One region of the Synechococcus sp. LTW-R genome, then DNA from elsewhere that is predicted to be linked to it. Evidence: predicted binding sites of a transcription regulator. Region 1 holds the regulator's gene; each other region holds the start of a gene.
What was found. The regulator NtcA, encoded in region 1, controls nitrogen genes in cyanobacteria. The targets are predictions, from matches to a motif close to GTANCNNNNGNTAC.

Region 1 (4,277 bases):
GTGGCTCCCTCTGCCGCCAAGCTGGTCGAGCAACCCACCGCCTGAGTCCGCGTGAGTCGCCTCCCCACCACAACGGCGCAATTGCGGGTGCTCCGCCAGAGCTTTAGCCAGCGGGTGCTCGAGGGCGAGGTCAGTGCTGGCGGATTTGAGTGGACGTTCGCCTGGTTCTTTGACCGCGGGGAGTTGCAGGTGGAACCGTCCCTGGGCCGGGCTTTGATCCAGGACGCCCTGCTGCGTTTTCTGCTGAAAACCGATTACCAGCTGGAGGCGGGGGGGGACTACGCCTTCAACGTCCGGGCGAAGTTTTAAGGCCCAGCACGGTCAAGCCAGGCTCGCGCTTAAGCGTCGTTCCCCAGTGGCGCTCGAGCAGGAGTTGCGCGACCACATCGTCGTAGTCCCGGGGCGGCAGGCGTAGGCCCTCCGGCAACAATCGCCGCCATCCCCTGGGGGGCTCCAGCTGCCAGTAGCGCGCGCGGGCGGCCAGGGTGGTTCCGGCTTCAGGGATCACCTGGACCCTGAGCCCCAGGGCGCTGAGTTGCTGTTGCCAGTGTTTGCTGCCAGTGCCATTGCCGAGCACCACCGCCTCTATCCCAGCGCCGTTCTGCCAGCTTTGAATTTGAGCGAGGCAACCGTCGGGGGAGAGCACGCCTGCGGCCAGGACCGTGCCTGAGCCCTCATCAGACAAGACCAAGCCGCATTTGCTAAGGCCTGGATCCAGGCCGAGCCAGGCGCTCATGGGCGCTGCCAGCGGATGTCCACGGCAACCGGATCGGCCAGATCGCTGTTCGCCCTGGAGACGGCCTCGAGTTTTGCGGTCTCGCCGGGAGGACGGTTCACCAGGGCCTCGGCCAGTTGGCTGACCCGCGTCGGATCGAATTGCAAACCATTGGCCAGGGCCCCTTGGCGTTGGGCGCGGGTTAAGGCTGCGGCTAGGAGCAGGTTGAGGCGGCTGCGCACCTGGTCTTGGGAGCGTTCATCGGCCTCCAGCACGGTGGTGGCCAGTTGTTCGCCGCTGCGAACGACCCGCTTGTTGGGCCTGACATCTGGGAATGCGACCACCTGACGCTCGCCCTTGAGCACGTTGGCAGCTGAGATCAGACTGACCACCCACTCGCCGCGCTTGCTCAGGGTGGTCTCCAGCTTGCTGATGTCGCTCCGCGGCACCAGCAGGATCTGACGGTTCGGTGTCTCCCCGGGCAGCACCCGTTGGTAGACGTTCAAATTTGTGCGTTGCAGCAGGGCGTGGATGACTTCCCTGGCCTGACTGGCGTTCTCGATCCGGACCTTGGCGACCTCGAGGGGTTGCCCGCTGCTGATCACCACATCGCCTTGCCGCAGGGCAATGAGGTTGCGTTCCAGGCGCTCCAGTTCTTGGCTGCTGGTCTTGATCTTGATGTTGAGCTTGGCGAGCTCAGCGCGGTTCCGCTGCAGGTCGGAATCCTTGGCCGCGATGTCGCGGCTGAGGCGATCGCGTTCAACTTCCAATTGCCGGCGCTGCTCCATCAGCGGGGCCAGTTCCTTTTGGAGTCGGTTGGCCTGCTGTTCGACCACCTTCAGTTGGCTCTGGGCTTGGCTGCGCTCCTGTTCGGCACTGCGCAGGGCACTGCGGCTTTGGGCTAAGTCCTTGCGGCTGCTGGCCAGGGCATCACGGCTATCCCGCAGACGTTGTTCGATCTGATCGAGTTCGAACAGCCCGGTGCGCAGGCGATCACTGACGAGCAGCATCAAGCCCAGTGAAATCGCACTGATCAAGCTGCCGGTCAGGACCGTGATGACCACGGCCGTTTTCTTGGGCCGCAGCCGAAACAAGCTGAGCCGCGCCTTGCCGACCTTGGATCCCAAGCGATCCCCCAGGGTGGAGAGCACTCCCCCGAGGATCAGCAGCGCCAGGATCAGGATCCAGCCGGACACGACGTTGGGCGACGACGGTCAGTATCGGTTGCAGGCGGTGGGAAATCAGCGGGGATCAGCCACCCGGTCAGCCGTTTAGCTGAAGCGCTTCGCCAGGGCAAGCGGGTCGAACACGGTGATCTTTTTGCGGTCGATCTGCACCAGGCCGTCGTTGCGGAGGTCCCCCAGAAGCCGGGTGATGGTGACCCGCGTGGAGCCGATGGCCTCCGCGATGGCTTGGTGGGAAAGACGCAGGTCGATCGTGATGCCGTCGCTGCTGGGAACCCCAAAATCGCGGCAGAGCACCAACAGGAAACTCACCAGGCGCGAGGACATGTCGCGGTGGGTGAGGGTTTCGATCATGGTCTCGGTTTGCAGGATCCGAGAGGACAGACCTTGCAGCAGGAGCAGTCCCACCGCAGGGTCCTGTTCAATCGCCTTGCGCACCGAGGTGGCGGGGGCCGTCACCAGCTCGACACGGGTGAAGGCGATGGAGTGATAAAAGCGATCCGAGCGTTGGCCGGTCAGCAGGGAGAGCACCCCGAACAGGCTGTTTTCCCGCAGGAGTGCGACCGTGATCTCTTCGCCCGATTCGTAGACCCGGGAGAGGCGAACGGCTCCGCGTTTCAGCAGGTAGACCTTTTCGGCTGGATCTCCGGGGAAAAAGATCGTCTTGCCGCGCTCGACAATTTCGGTCGTGCTGCCGCTCAGCCCCCGGATGACATCCAGGAGCGTTGCATTGGGTGGCAGCGGACTTCCCGCGATCGGTGCGATCACAGAAGTACCGGTAGTAGGGCTAGGGGAGTAGCGGCTGAATCCTTGCGTTGCCACGACCATTTCAGCGCGACTGAAGTCTGCTGGAACCTACGGATCAGTCCAGGGCGGCCGTGTAGCCATTGAAACTAATTCGGGGCTTCTTCCAAAGCCTTGGTCTGAGCCGCTTGGAGTTGCTGGATGCCAGCTTCGGCGAGGTCCACCAGGGAAGACAGCTGTTGGCGGCTGAAGGGTGCGCCTTCGGCGGTGCCCTGAATTTCGAGCAAATGCAGCTCTTGATTCATCACCACGTTCAAATCCACCTCGGCGCGGCTGTCTTCGCTGTAGTCGAGATCCAGCAGGGCGGCTCCATCCACGAGGCCCACCGACACCGCCGCCACCTGGCCGATCAAGGGTGAGCCCTCCAGCACTCCGCGTTGTTCGAGCCGTCGCAGTCCAAGGGCTAGGGCCGCCCAGGCTCCCGTGATCGAAGCGGTGCGGGTCCCGGCATCGGCCTGCAGCACATCGCAATCGATCTGCAGCGTCCTCTCCCCCAGCAGCTCGAGATCGAGGCAGGCCCGAAGGCTGCGGGCAATCAAACGTTGAATTTCCTGGGTTCGGCCGCTGAGCTTCATCAGCTCCCGCGGCTGGCGGCTGGGGGTGCTGGCGGGCAGCAGCCTGTAGTCGGCACTCAGCCAGCCCTTGCCAGAGCCCTTGCGCCACTTCGGGACACCCTCCTCGAGGCAGACGCTGCAGATCACTGCGGTGCGACCCGTGTGAACGGTGACGGAGCTCAGGGCGAAGCCCATCGGATCCCAGCCGAAACGCGTGCTGCGTAGATCCGAGGTGCTGCGGCCATCCCGCCGGGGTTGGGTGCTGGTCATGGCCTCGATGGTACGGGTGTTTGCACTACAGGTAGTGCTTGTTGCTTGCCGGACGGCCTAACGCCGCTACATTCAGGATCCCAAGCGGCAGCCATGCACTCGATGACGGCCAGCATTGCAGCCACTCCCAGTGCAACTCCCCGTGCTGGACACCTGCGTCCGCTGGCCTCGATTCCAGCGTCGGCCCCCGCCCGCAGCGTGCGCCTGGCGGCCCAGCAGGAGGGGCAGCTCCAGGTGCATACGGCGCCCTTTCGCGGCAGCTTCAGCGGCGTGTTCAGTCAGGCGTTGCGCAGTGCTGGATTGGGGAGCCGCGTGCTCGTCAGCCAGTTCCTCAAGGGCGGTGTTGATCAAGGTCTGGATCGCAGCGTTTGGCTCTGCGGCCGTCTGCAGTGGCTTCGGCCTGCCGTGGCGGGTTGCCTCGCCGAGCCCATGCCGGCATCCCAGGCGGATGCCGCGGCTGTGCGGGAGGTTTGGGAGTACACCCGCGAGCAGCTCTTGGGCGGGCAGCTGGATCAGCTGGTCCTCGATGAGCTGGGCTTGGCTGTTGAGCTGGGTTATTTGGCGGAAGCGGAGGTGGTCTCGGCCCTGGAGCAGCGGCCGTCCAACCTGGATGTGATCCTGACGGGGCCGTCCATGCCCACGGCTTTGTTGGCCATGGCCGATCAGGTCACCCAGCTGCGCCGAGGTTTCTAATGCTCAAGAACGACCGTTGGATTAACGAGCAGGCCGCCCAGGGCATGCTCGAGCCCT
Region 2 (4,277 bases), 180 kb from region 1:
CTCCTGCTGGGCCTCGAGAACCGGATCGTCTACACCGCCCAGGACGTTCTCTCGGAGACCTGCCGGCTCGAGCAGGCCTTGGTGAAGCACAAGCAGGAGCCCAACCTCGCCCTGCTGCCTGCGGGCAATCCGCGGATGCTCGAGTGGCTGAAGCCCGAGGACATGCAAACCATCGCCGAGATGCTCGGCGAGACCCATGACATCGTCCTGATCGACTGCCCGGCGGGCATCGAAGACGGCTTTAAGAACGCGGCCGCCGCGGCTAAGGAAGCCATCGTCATCACCACCCCTGAAGTGTCCGCGGTGCGGGACGCTGACCGGGTGATCGGCTTGCTCAACACCCGGGGCATCAAGCCGATTCAGATGGTCCTCAACCGGGTTCGCCCGAAGATGATGGCCAACCAGGAAATGCTGGCGGTGGATGACGTCACCGACATCCTGGCCCTGCCTCTGTTGGGGCTGGTGCTCGAAGACGAGCAAGTGATTGTGAGCACCAACCGCGGTGAACCCCTAACCCTGAACGGCTCCAACTCACCCGCCGCCACCGCCTACAGCAACATCGCCCGGCGCATCTGCGGCGAGGACGTGCCGCTCATCGATCCCTCCAAGGTGAAGCAAGGCTTGCGCGCCAAGCTCAGCCGCCTGATACAAACCAAGATTTTCTGAACTGATGAGCCTGCGCGAATTCATCGACAAGTTGCTTGGGCGTCAGACCGCCAGCGCCACCACGGCTAAGGAGCGCCTGCAGCTGGTGCTGGCCCATGACCGCAGCGACCTGAATCCGGAACTGCTGGAGCAGATGCGCCGCGAGATCCTCGAGGTGGTTAGCCGCTACGTCGAGATTGACCTCAGCGAAGGGGATGTGAGCCTCGAGACCGAAGACCGCGTGACCGCTCTGGTGGCCAACCTGCCGATCCGCAGGGCCATCTTTAAGCCCACCCCGGCGGAAACCGAGGAGGGCGCAGAGGCCGAGGACGCCAGCGAGACCCCGAGCGCAGAGGCGGAAGCGAGCGAAACCGAAGAGGCCATCGCCAGCCAGGCCTGATTGATGGGAAAGCTGAGGGGAGTTGCCTCTCCCCATGGTTGCCCCCGCAGGCCTTCAACCCACGCCAGCAGAGCGGCGCGTGCTCTCGGAATTGCGACGCGGCAAAAGCAACGGTTCGATCGCAACCACCTTGGCCATCAGTCGACGCACGGTCGAATGCCACCTTTCGCGTCTGCTCAGCAAAACCGGTTGCCGCAACCGCACCCAGCTCCTGCTCTGGTCCATGACCGAGCGATAAGCTCTGGCTGGGGCCAGTCCCCTTTGCCGGCTTAGCTCAGTGGTAGAGCAGCGCTTTTGTAAAGCGAAGGCCATCGGTTCAAATCCGTTAGCCGGCTTTTCAAGGACAGTCCCGGTCCTCCTCGTCAATCAACACTCCTACAACTGGGGTGATGAGGCGGCCTTTCTCGGACTCCAGAGCGCACTCGCATCTCGGGGTTACCGGATCGAGCTGATCCTGGGCAACACCCACGCCATACCGGAAGGCGGCTGCATCGCCGCTTCAGGCATCCCCTTTTATCCGGCGCAAGTCAGAACACGTCTCGAGCGCTGGTTGCTGTCAGCCTCCCTACTCCATCCAGCCCTGTGGTTTCTCAGCTGAAACACCAACACAGGTCCAACGAGAGACACAAAAAGCCCCGCGAATGCGGGGCTAGGGGTTCATATCAAGCGGGAGTCACTTGACGTACTTCAGACCTCGGTAGTTCAGCTGAGGGTGCTTCTGGGAGACAGCCTCTTTGTTCTGCTGGTACTTCTGGCCGCGGTAGGTGAGGGTCATGGGTGGTTCCTCGGAGTCAGCCCAGGTCCCCGTTCCATGGCCTGGATCGAACTGCGCCTCAGACACCAAAGGGTGCCGAGGTGAACGTTTTGTAGCGATTGCTACAGCACCGTTTTAGCCGCGCCAAAACCAGGCGTGTCGTTCAGCCGATTACATAACGCTGATTTCGATGCTTAATCGCTCGGGCAGTTCTGACGCGGGGTCAAAAAGAACAGCAGCTCGCACTGAAAACGCGTGAAATCACTGAGGGCGTTCTCCACATCCCCCGGATACCCCTGATCGGTCTGATCCGACGACGGGAGGGGGCCGATTGGCGGCGGCAGGGCTTCAGCCATCGCGACCCCAGGCAGAGCCGAAAGGGATGCCGCAAGAACAACAGCAGGCCAACGGGTCATCACCGCACCACAGCTCTACTCACTCCTTAGCCATGGCCAAAGCGAACGGCAAGACATGAAAAAGCCCGCCGGATCCCGAAGGATCAAGCGGGCCATTCAGGAGTGGACGTGGATCAGGCTGGGCTCAGCCGACGCTCCACACACCACCGGCAATCTTCACCAGGGGAGCCACGATCGTGGTGCCCGCCAGGAACCAAGCGAAGGCAGCGCCGCCGCAACCGCCGAGCCAGAAGCCGCTAGCGAATTCGGCCCAACCAGCCTTGGTGAACAGATCTGAGGGGGGGTTGTCGATGGTGGCGTCAGCCGGCTGCACGTTGGGGCCGCGGCCAGCGGTGCCGTAGATCGACAGGCACACCGTCAGGATCGAAACCAGACCCACGGCAGCGAGCAGACCAGCGGTGCTGGCGTACTCGGTGGCGCGCAGGGGGCCGCAGATGGTGAAAGGGCCGTAGAGGAAGAAGCCATGGGCCATGCCCACTTCCAGACCGCGACGGTTGGGAGAGAGGGCAGGGCGATACGCAGGCAGCGCACTCAGGAAAGCGCGGCTGAAGTAGCTGCTGTTGACGGGAGTGGCCAGATTGCCGACGCAGGGGTCGGCCACGGGGGTCACGGTCATCGGGGGAAGAACGTCAGGAGGCTGGGGAATAAAGCGGCGACAACTCAGTCGCGGGCTTCAATCACGTTGAACAACAGGGCCATGGCCACAGCAGGAGCCAGGATCCCGACAAGGGGCACGAACACCGAGGGCATCCAGGCGGCGACGAAGTCTCCGGTCATCAGCGTGGGCCAATACAGCTAACGTTCGGCACTGTAAGGAGACCTCCCTGAGCTGCTCTTCGGGGCCTCCAGGGGCGACATAAAAGTTCAGACCAACCCCACGCCGAGCCATGACCCAGGCCCTCACCGGAATCGTCCTCGCCGGCGTCGTGGCGGCCTGCTGGGTCCTGGGCCGGCCCAAGCGCAACATCCTGCGCTCCACCGATGCCTCCGCCATTGCGGCCATCAACCGCAGCCAGATGGAACTGGTCATCCCCGCTGGCACCGGCGATGCCAAGGGACAAACCAGCGGCCTAACCGTGCAACTGCCCGCCGCCCATGACCGCCGCGGCCGCGGGCTGCTGCTCAAGCAGCTCGAGGCACAGTTCCGTGCCGGTGGTGAAGCGCGCCGCAGCGCCATGGCGGTCTGCCAGCTCTGGCGTCACCGCGAGGCCCTGCCCCTGATGCGCCGCGGCCTGCGCGATGCCGACCAGGTCGTCGCCGCCCTCGCCGCCGATGCCATGACCCACTTCCGAGGCCGCAGCAGCGCTCCTGTGGCCGCCGCTCAGCCGCTCAAGCTGCCGCGCAACGTCTCGCGGATGCGATAGATCGGGCGACCTTGGCTCTCGTGATAAGTGCGCATCTGCACCTCTGAGAGCAAGCCAAAGCAGAACAGCTGCACCCCGGTGATCAAAGCCAGAACAGCCACCAGCAGCAGGGGGCGATTGCCGATCTCAGCGCCCCCCAACTTCACCGCGAGCAGATAGGCGCTCAGCAAGGCGCCAATCCCCATTGCGCTCAGCCCCCCAAAACCGAAGACGTACATCGGCCTGGTCAAGAAGCGCTTCATGAACCAGACGGTGAACAGATCCATCAGCACCCGGAAGGTGCGATCAATCCCGTACTTGCTCTGGCCGAACTGGCGGGCGTTGTGGTTCACCTTCACCTCCGCAATCCGAGCCCCCTCGATGAAGGCCAAGGCGGGCAGGAAGCGGTGCAGCTCCCCATAGAGGTTCATGTCCTCCACCAACTCGCGGCGGTAGGCCTTGAGGGAACAGCCGTAGTCGTGGAGCCGCACCCCGGTCACCCGCGCGATCAGGGCATTGGCAATCTTGCTGGGGAGCAACCGGCTGACGGCATGGTCCTGACGCTGGTGACGCCAGCCGCTGACCAGGTCGTAGCCCTCCTCGAGGCGCCCCAGCAGCATCGGGATGTCGGCCGGATCGTTCTGCAGGTCCCCGTCCAAGGTGACGATCAAGCGCCCGCGGCTGGCGTCAAAACCCGCAGCCATGGCCGCGGTCTGGCC
Region 3 (4,277 bases), 770 kb from region 1:
GAAAATAAGCAGGAGTAATCAAGTATCTTCCATACCCACTCCACGAGTCCACAGCGGAAATATAAAAGACAAAGACTGTAAATAGACTCGAGATAGCAATAAGCGAGTAAATAAAGATCTCGCGCTTTCTCCCATTCAAAGTGTTGACTGACCTCCCAAGAGGAAAAACCCTTCCCGGCCCACACCAAGCAAGAATCAACGGAAGATAAGAGAGCAGGCAGAAAACTAGAAGCCCTCTCTCACCCATGCGGCGGAAATGTGCCACGAAGACGTCGAAGTGAGCACTAATACCAACATCAGTACATTGATGAATGACGAGAACATAAGAGACAAGACCGCTTATTGAAGCAATACTGATCAAACCAAGAAAACGGGCAACCTTACTTGTCCATAACCTTCGCCAATCGACTGAATAAGCAGAAACATTGCCAATCCTGATGTTTATCAAAAACAGAACCCATAGAGGAGCTATCAGCTGAACAAAGAACAATCTACTCGAGAAGGATGCAACAAGACTGTAAGCAAATAAAACATAGATTCCTATACCCCTGAAGCCACGACACTCGCCCGAAAGCAAACAAGAAACCAGGAAAATAAGTAGCGCAACATTAACAAAGTTGCCTCCGTGGTAAATGGGAACACCCGAATAAAAAATTATTTCAGCATACCCAGGAAAGAACCAAACAAGGAAAGAATAAACACCAGCAGACAAATACAATCCGGCCACACCGCAAGAAAATTGAGCTAGAAAAAGAAACGCAGACACACAAAAGAATATTTGAACATGCCAGTAGAATGAAAACTGTTCAATCCAGTTCCCTGAAAAAATACCGGAAACAAAGGCGAGGAAATAATCTGGAAACAAGCTTGGTATACGTGCCCAGGTAATATCACGCAGTCCGAAACCTTTGCCGGAGAGAATTAATCTAATATGATCAAATGGCATCAAGTGATCATTATTTAGAACCCAAGCCTCAGGGCCAAACAGCGGGGCAAGGACTTGATACGAAACAACAGTAGCGAGTATCGAAGTGATCACCAAGTGGCAAAGCAGAGAGACTCGTAGCTCTTTCCGCATCTTCACCAAAACATTTTTGCCAAAATATTAACACCAAACTGCAGCAAGCCTCAATAGCCGGAGGCGCCCAAAACAAGTCTTTCAGAGGAGTCAACAGAACTGCATAAATACATTCACAATTGTAGGGTGAATAATTAACGAAGCCGAAATGGCGATGAAAAACTTGTGTACATCAACTTAGAACCAATGGAAACATTCAGGTCACTCATCAATGACTGTAATCGAGGGGTATTCTCGATAATTCTTAGCCTCTAAAGACTTCGGACAAGGAAGTTGCAAACCCTTTGCCCTTCTGTTGAAACAAAACAGCAAAAGCCCGGGATGCTCTGCACCCCGGGCTTGCTCATGGAGACGGTGCTCAGTACAGCTGCGGAGAACCGACGCGCTCGGCATAGGCCTCTTCGCCATGTTCGGCGACATCCACACCGAGGTTCTCAGCCTCTTCCGTCACGCGGAACTGAACGCCAAGACCCCGCAGAACACCAGCGATCAGGAAGGTACCGATCGCAGCCAGGCCATAGGCCACCAGCACGGCCTGCAGCTGACCGAGAACCAGGGCACCGCGGCCCTGTTCCGCCAGAACCTGACCGGCAGGGTGCGCGGAGATCAGCTCAGCGTTGGCAAAGACACCCGTCAACAGGGCACCGGCGGTGCCGCCCACGCCATGGACGGCATAGGTGTCGAGGGAATCGTCAAAGCGCAGCTTCACCTTGACCTGGACCGAGAAATAGCAAAGGACGGCGGTGATCGCGCCGATCGCCATGCCCGAGCCGATGGTCACAAAACCAGCGGCAGGGGTCACACCCACCAAGCCAGAGACAGCACCGGTGGCCATTCCCACGGCAGTGGGCTTGCCATCGCGCCAGGTCTCCACAACCGACCAGGCCACTAAACCGGCCGCAGCCGCGACATGGGTGGTGGTGAACGGAATCTCAGCGCCGCCAACGGCAAGCTGGCTACCGCCGTTGAAGCCGAACCAACCAAACCAGAGCAGACCGGTGCCGAGCAGGATCTGGGTCACGTCATGGGGAGGACGGATCGCCTTGGGCCACTGGCGCCGGGCGCCGATCAGACCAGCCAAGACCAATGCGGTGACGCCGGAGCTGATGTGCACCACGGTGCCACCGGCGAAGTCCAGGTCTTTGCCCAGGAAGCCGCCGCCCCAGACCATGTGGGCCAGCGGGGAATAAACCAGGAGCAGCCAGATCGGCGTGAACAGGCACCAGAAGCGGAAGCTGATGCGCTCCACCAAGGCGCCTGAAATCAGAGCCGGCGTGATGATCGCGAACATGCCCTGGAACAGGGCGAAGGTCAAGCCGGGAACGGCCAAGCCATCCCAGACCTCCGGCAGACGCTCCAACAGAGCAAACGTGAAGGGGTTCCCCACCACCGCCTGAGCGGCGCCGCCATCAGCGAAAGCCAAGCTGAAACCAAAGGTGGCCCAGACCAAGGTGGCGATGCCCATCATCACGAAGCTCATCGCCATCGTGTTGAGGACATTCCGCCCCTGAACAAAGCCGCCGTAGAAGAAGGCCAGACCAGGGGTCATCAACAGAACCATCGCTGCCGACATCAGCAGCAAGGTGTTGTCAGAGCTGTCCAGCGTGGCCTCAGCGGCCTGGGCTGGCAGGAAGGCACCCAGCAGGAGCTGAAGCGCAGGAACAGTGAGAATAGCGATCAGCAATCGGCGCTGTCTCGAAAAAAACCGCACGCGAGTTCATTCGGTAATGACGGCTACCGTTTCAGGCAACAGGGAGCCCAGACTGTTCACAATGAACATTTTTACCTCCTCCTAGCGGTCCGCATCCGTTCAGACCTCGGAATCCCCGCCCTGTTCAGCGCGCAGGCGGTCCATCCCCGCGGAAGCCATGCGCTGGGAGCGATTGATCGCCTTAACAATCAAGAAGAGAGCCCAGCCCACAATCAGGGAATTGAGCAGCACATTCAGGGCCTGTCCGATCAGAAGCTGCCCACCGGCATAAGGAATCACCCACTTTTCCCAGCCGCCATTGCGAATCAGGGGATTCAGCAAAGGCATCAAGAGATCCTTCGTGAGGGCATCGACGATCTGCTGAAACTGCGTGCCCACGACCACCGCGATGGCCAGATTCAGGGCATTGCCCTTCTGAAAGAAGAACTCCGTGAATTCCCGCAACCAGCGACGAAAAGCGAGCATGAAAGACCAGAGAACTCAGACTTTCATTCGAACACGGGATACAGCAAGCCCTTAACCGTTCAGCCCTGAGAACCAGGTTCTTGAAGACCGGAGCGCAGAAAGGCAACGCTCTTTTGAACACGCTCGATCTCATAGTCCGTTTTCACCTTTTGCTTCTCCAGGACCTCGACACGCTTCAAGAGATCCTCCAGGAGTTTGTTCTGGAGTGACTCCACCTGAACAAGCCGCTTCTTCTTGTCGGGATCCGCAGGCCCAGAAGAGGCCGTTCCATCCAGCACGGCACCGTCGGTCTCCAGATACACCTCAGCGAGACGCTCGAGAACCTTCGTGTACTGCCGGCCCTGACGCCGGCAGAGATCCCGAAAGCGATCCAAGACCTCAGGCTTGAAGTTCGCAGCGAAGGCACCAGGACGCGACACAACCAAGATTCGTATAGCAAGAACAATACGTCTCTCCGCTTGGGTTCATTTCCCGGCTCAGCGACGAAGACGTTGCACCTGCACCACTGAGCCCTCCCGCAAACAGAAAACGGCTCCACCTACATAGACCTGCATTGCGCCACCTATACAGAAGAACCGGGCCGCCTCGGATCGGCCGGCTCGACAGGCACAAAAAAAGGGCACGGATGTGCCCCAGATACGTTGCAATGACTGAAGAGTCGAAGGGGAGAAGGTCAACCGCTCCCCGACCGACCTCAGTAGTCGAAGTCGCCGCCGCCCATGCCGCCGCCGGCAGGAGCTGCTTCCTTCTTCTCGGGCAGGTCAGCCACGATGCACTCGGTGGTCAGAACCATGCCGGCGATCGAAGCCGCGTTCTGCAGACCGGAGCGGGTCACCTTGGCGGGGTCAACGATGCCGGCCGCCAGCATGTCGACGTACTCGCCGGTGGCGGCGTTGTAGCCCTCGGTGAAGGGCTTGTTCTTGACGTGCTCCGCGACGACGGAGCCGTTCACACCAGCGTTCTCAGCGATGCGCTTGAGGGGAGCGGTCAGGGCGGAAGCCACGATGGTGGAGCCGATCAGCT

Region 2: a site for NtcA is predicted at 1,912-1,925, ahead of H0O22_RS07900 (DUF4278 domain-containing protein). Genes of this name have one in related genera too.
Region 3: a site for NtcA is predicted at 2,803-2,816, ahead of H0O22_RS12915 (ammonium transporter). Genes of this name have one in related genera too.

The regions. Positions count from the first base shown of each region.
Region 1 is NZ_CP059060.1:1,568,338-1,572,614, reverse strand. It holds gene pth (aminoacyl-tRNA hydrolase) at 1-45, shown strand, start outside; gene H0O22_RS08975 (DUF3146 family protein) at 52-309, shown strand; gene H0O22_RS08970 (resolvase) at 287-736, opposite strand; gene H0O22_RS08965 (DUF3084 domain-containing protein) at 733-1,911, opposite strand; gene ntcA (global nitrogen regulator NtcA) at 1,987-2,727, opposite strand; gene rph (ribonuclease PH) at 2,793-3,527, opposite strand; gene H0O22_RS08950 (cob(I)yrinic acid a,c-diamide adenosyltransferase) at 3,630-4,220, shown strand; gene dcd (dCTP deaminase) at 4,220-4,277, shown strand, end outside.
Region 2 is NZ_CP059060.1:1,391,787-1,396,063, forward strand. It holds gene minD (septum site-determining protein MinD) at 1-666, shown strand, start outside; gene minE (cell division topological specificity factor MinE) at 671-1,045, shown strand; gene H0O22_RS07890 (response regulator transcription factor) at 1,080-1,283, shown strand; tRNA gene H0O22_RS07895 (tRNA-Thr) at 1,309-1,380, shown strand; gene H0O22_RS07900 (DUF4278 domain-containing protein) at 1,719-1,886, opposite strand; gene H0O22_RS07905 (hypothetical protein) at 1,994-2,215, opposite strand; gene H0O22_RS07910 (photosystem I reaction center subunit XI) at 2,340-2,831, opposite strand; gene H0O22_RS07915 (photosystem I reaction center subunit VIII) at 2,876-2,992, opposite strand; gene H0O22_RS07920 (HEAT repeat domain-containing protein) at 3,103-3,579, shown strand; gene H0O22_RS07925 (glycosyltransferase family 2 protein) at 3,537-4,277, opposite strand, start outside.
Region 3 is NZ_CP059060.1:2,342,375-2,346,651, reverse strand. It holds gene H0O22_RS12920 (hypothetical protein) at 1-1,042, opposite strand, end outside; gene H0O22_RS12915 (ammonium transporter) at 1,437-2,762, opposite strand; gene H0O22_RS12910 (MscL family protein) at 2,889-3,254, opposite strand; gene H0O22_RS12905 (hypothetical protein) at 3,314-3,673, opposite strand; gene groL (chaperonin GroEL) at 3,949-4,277, opposite strand, start outside.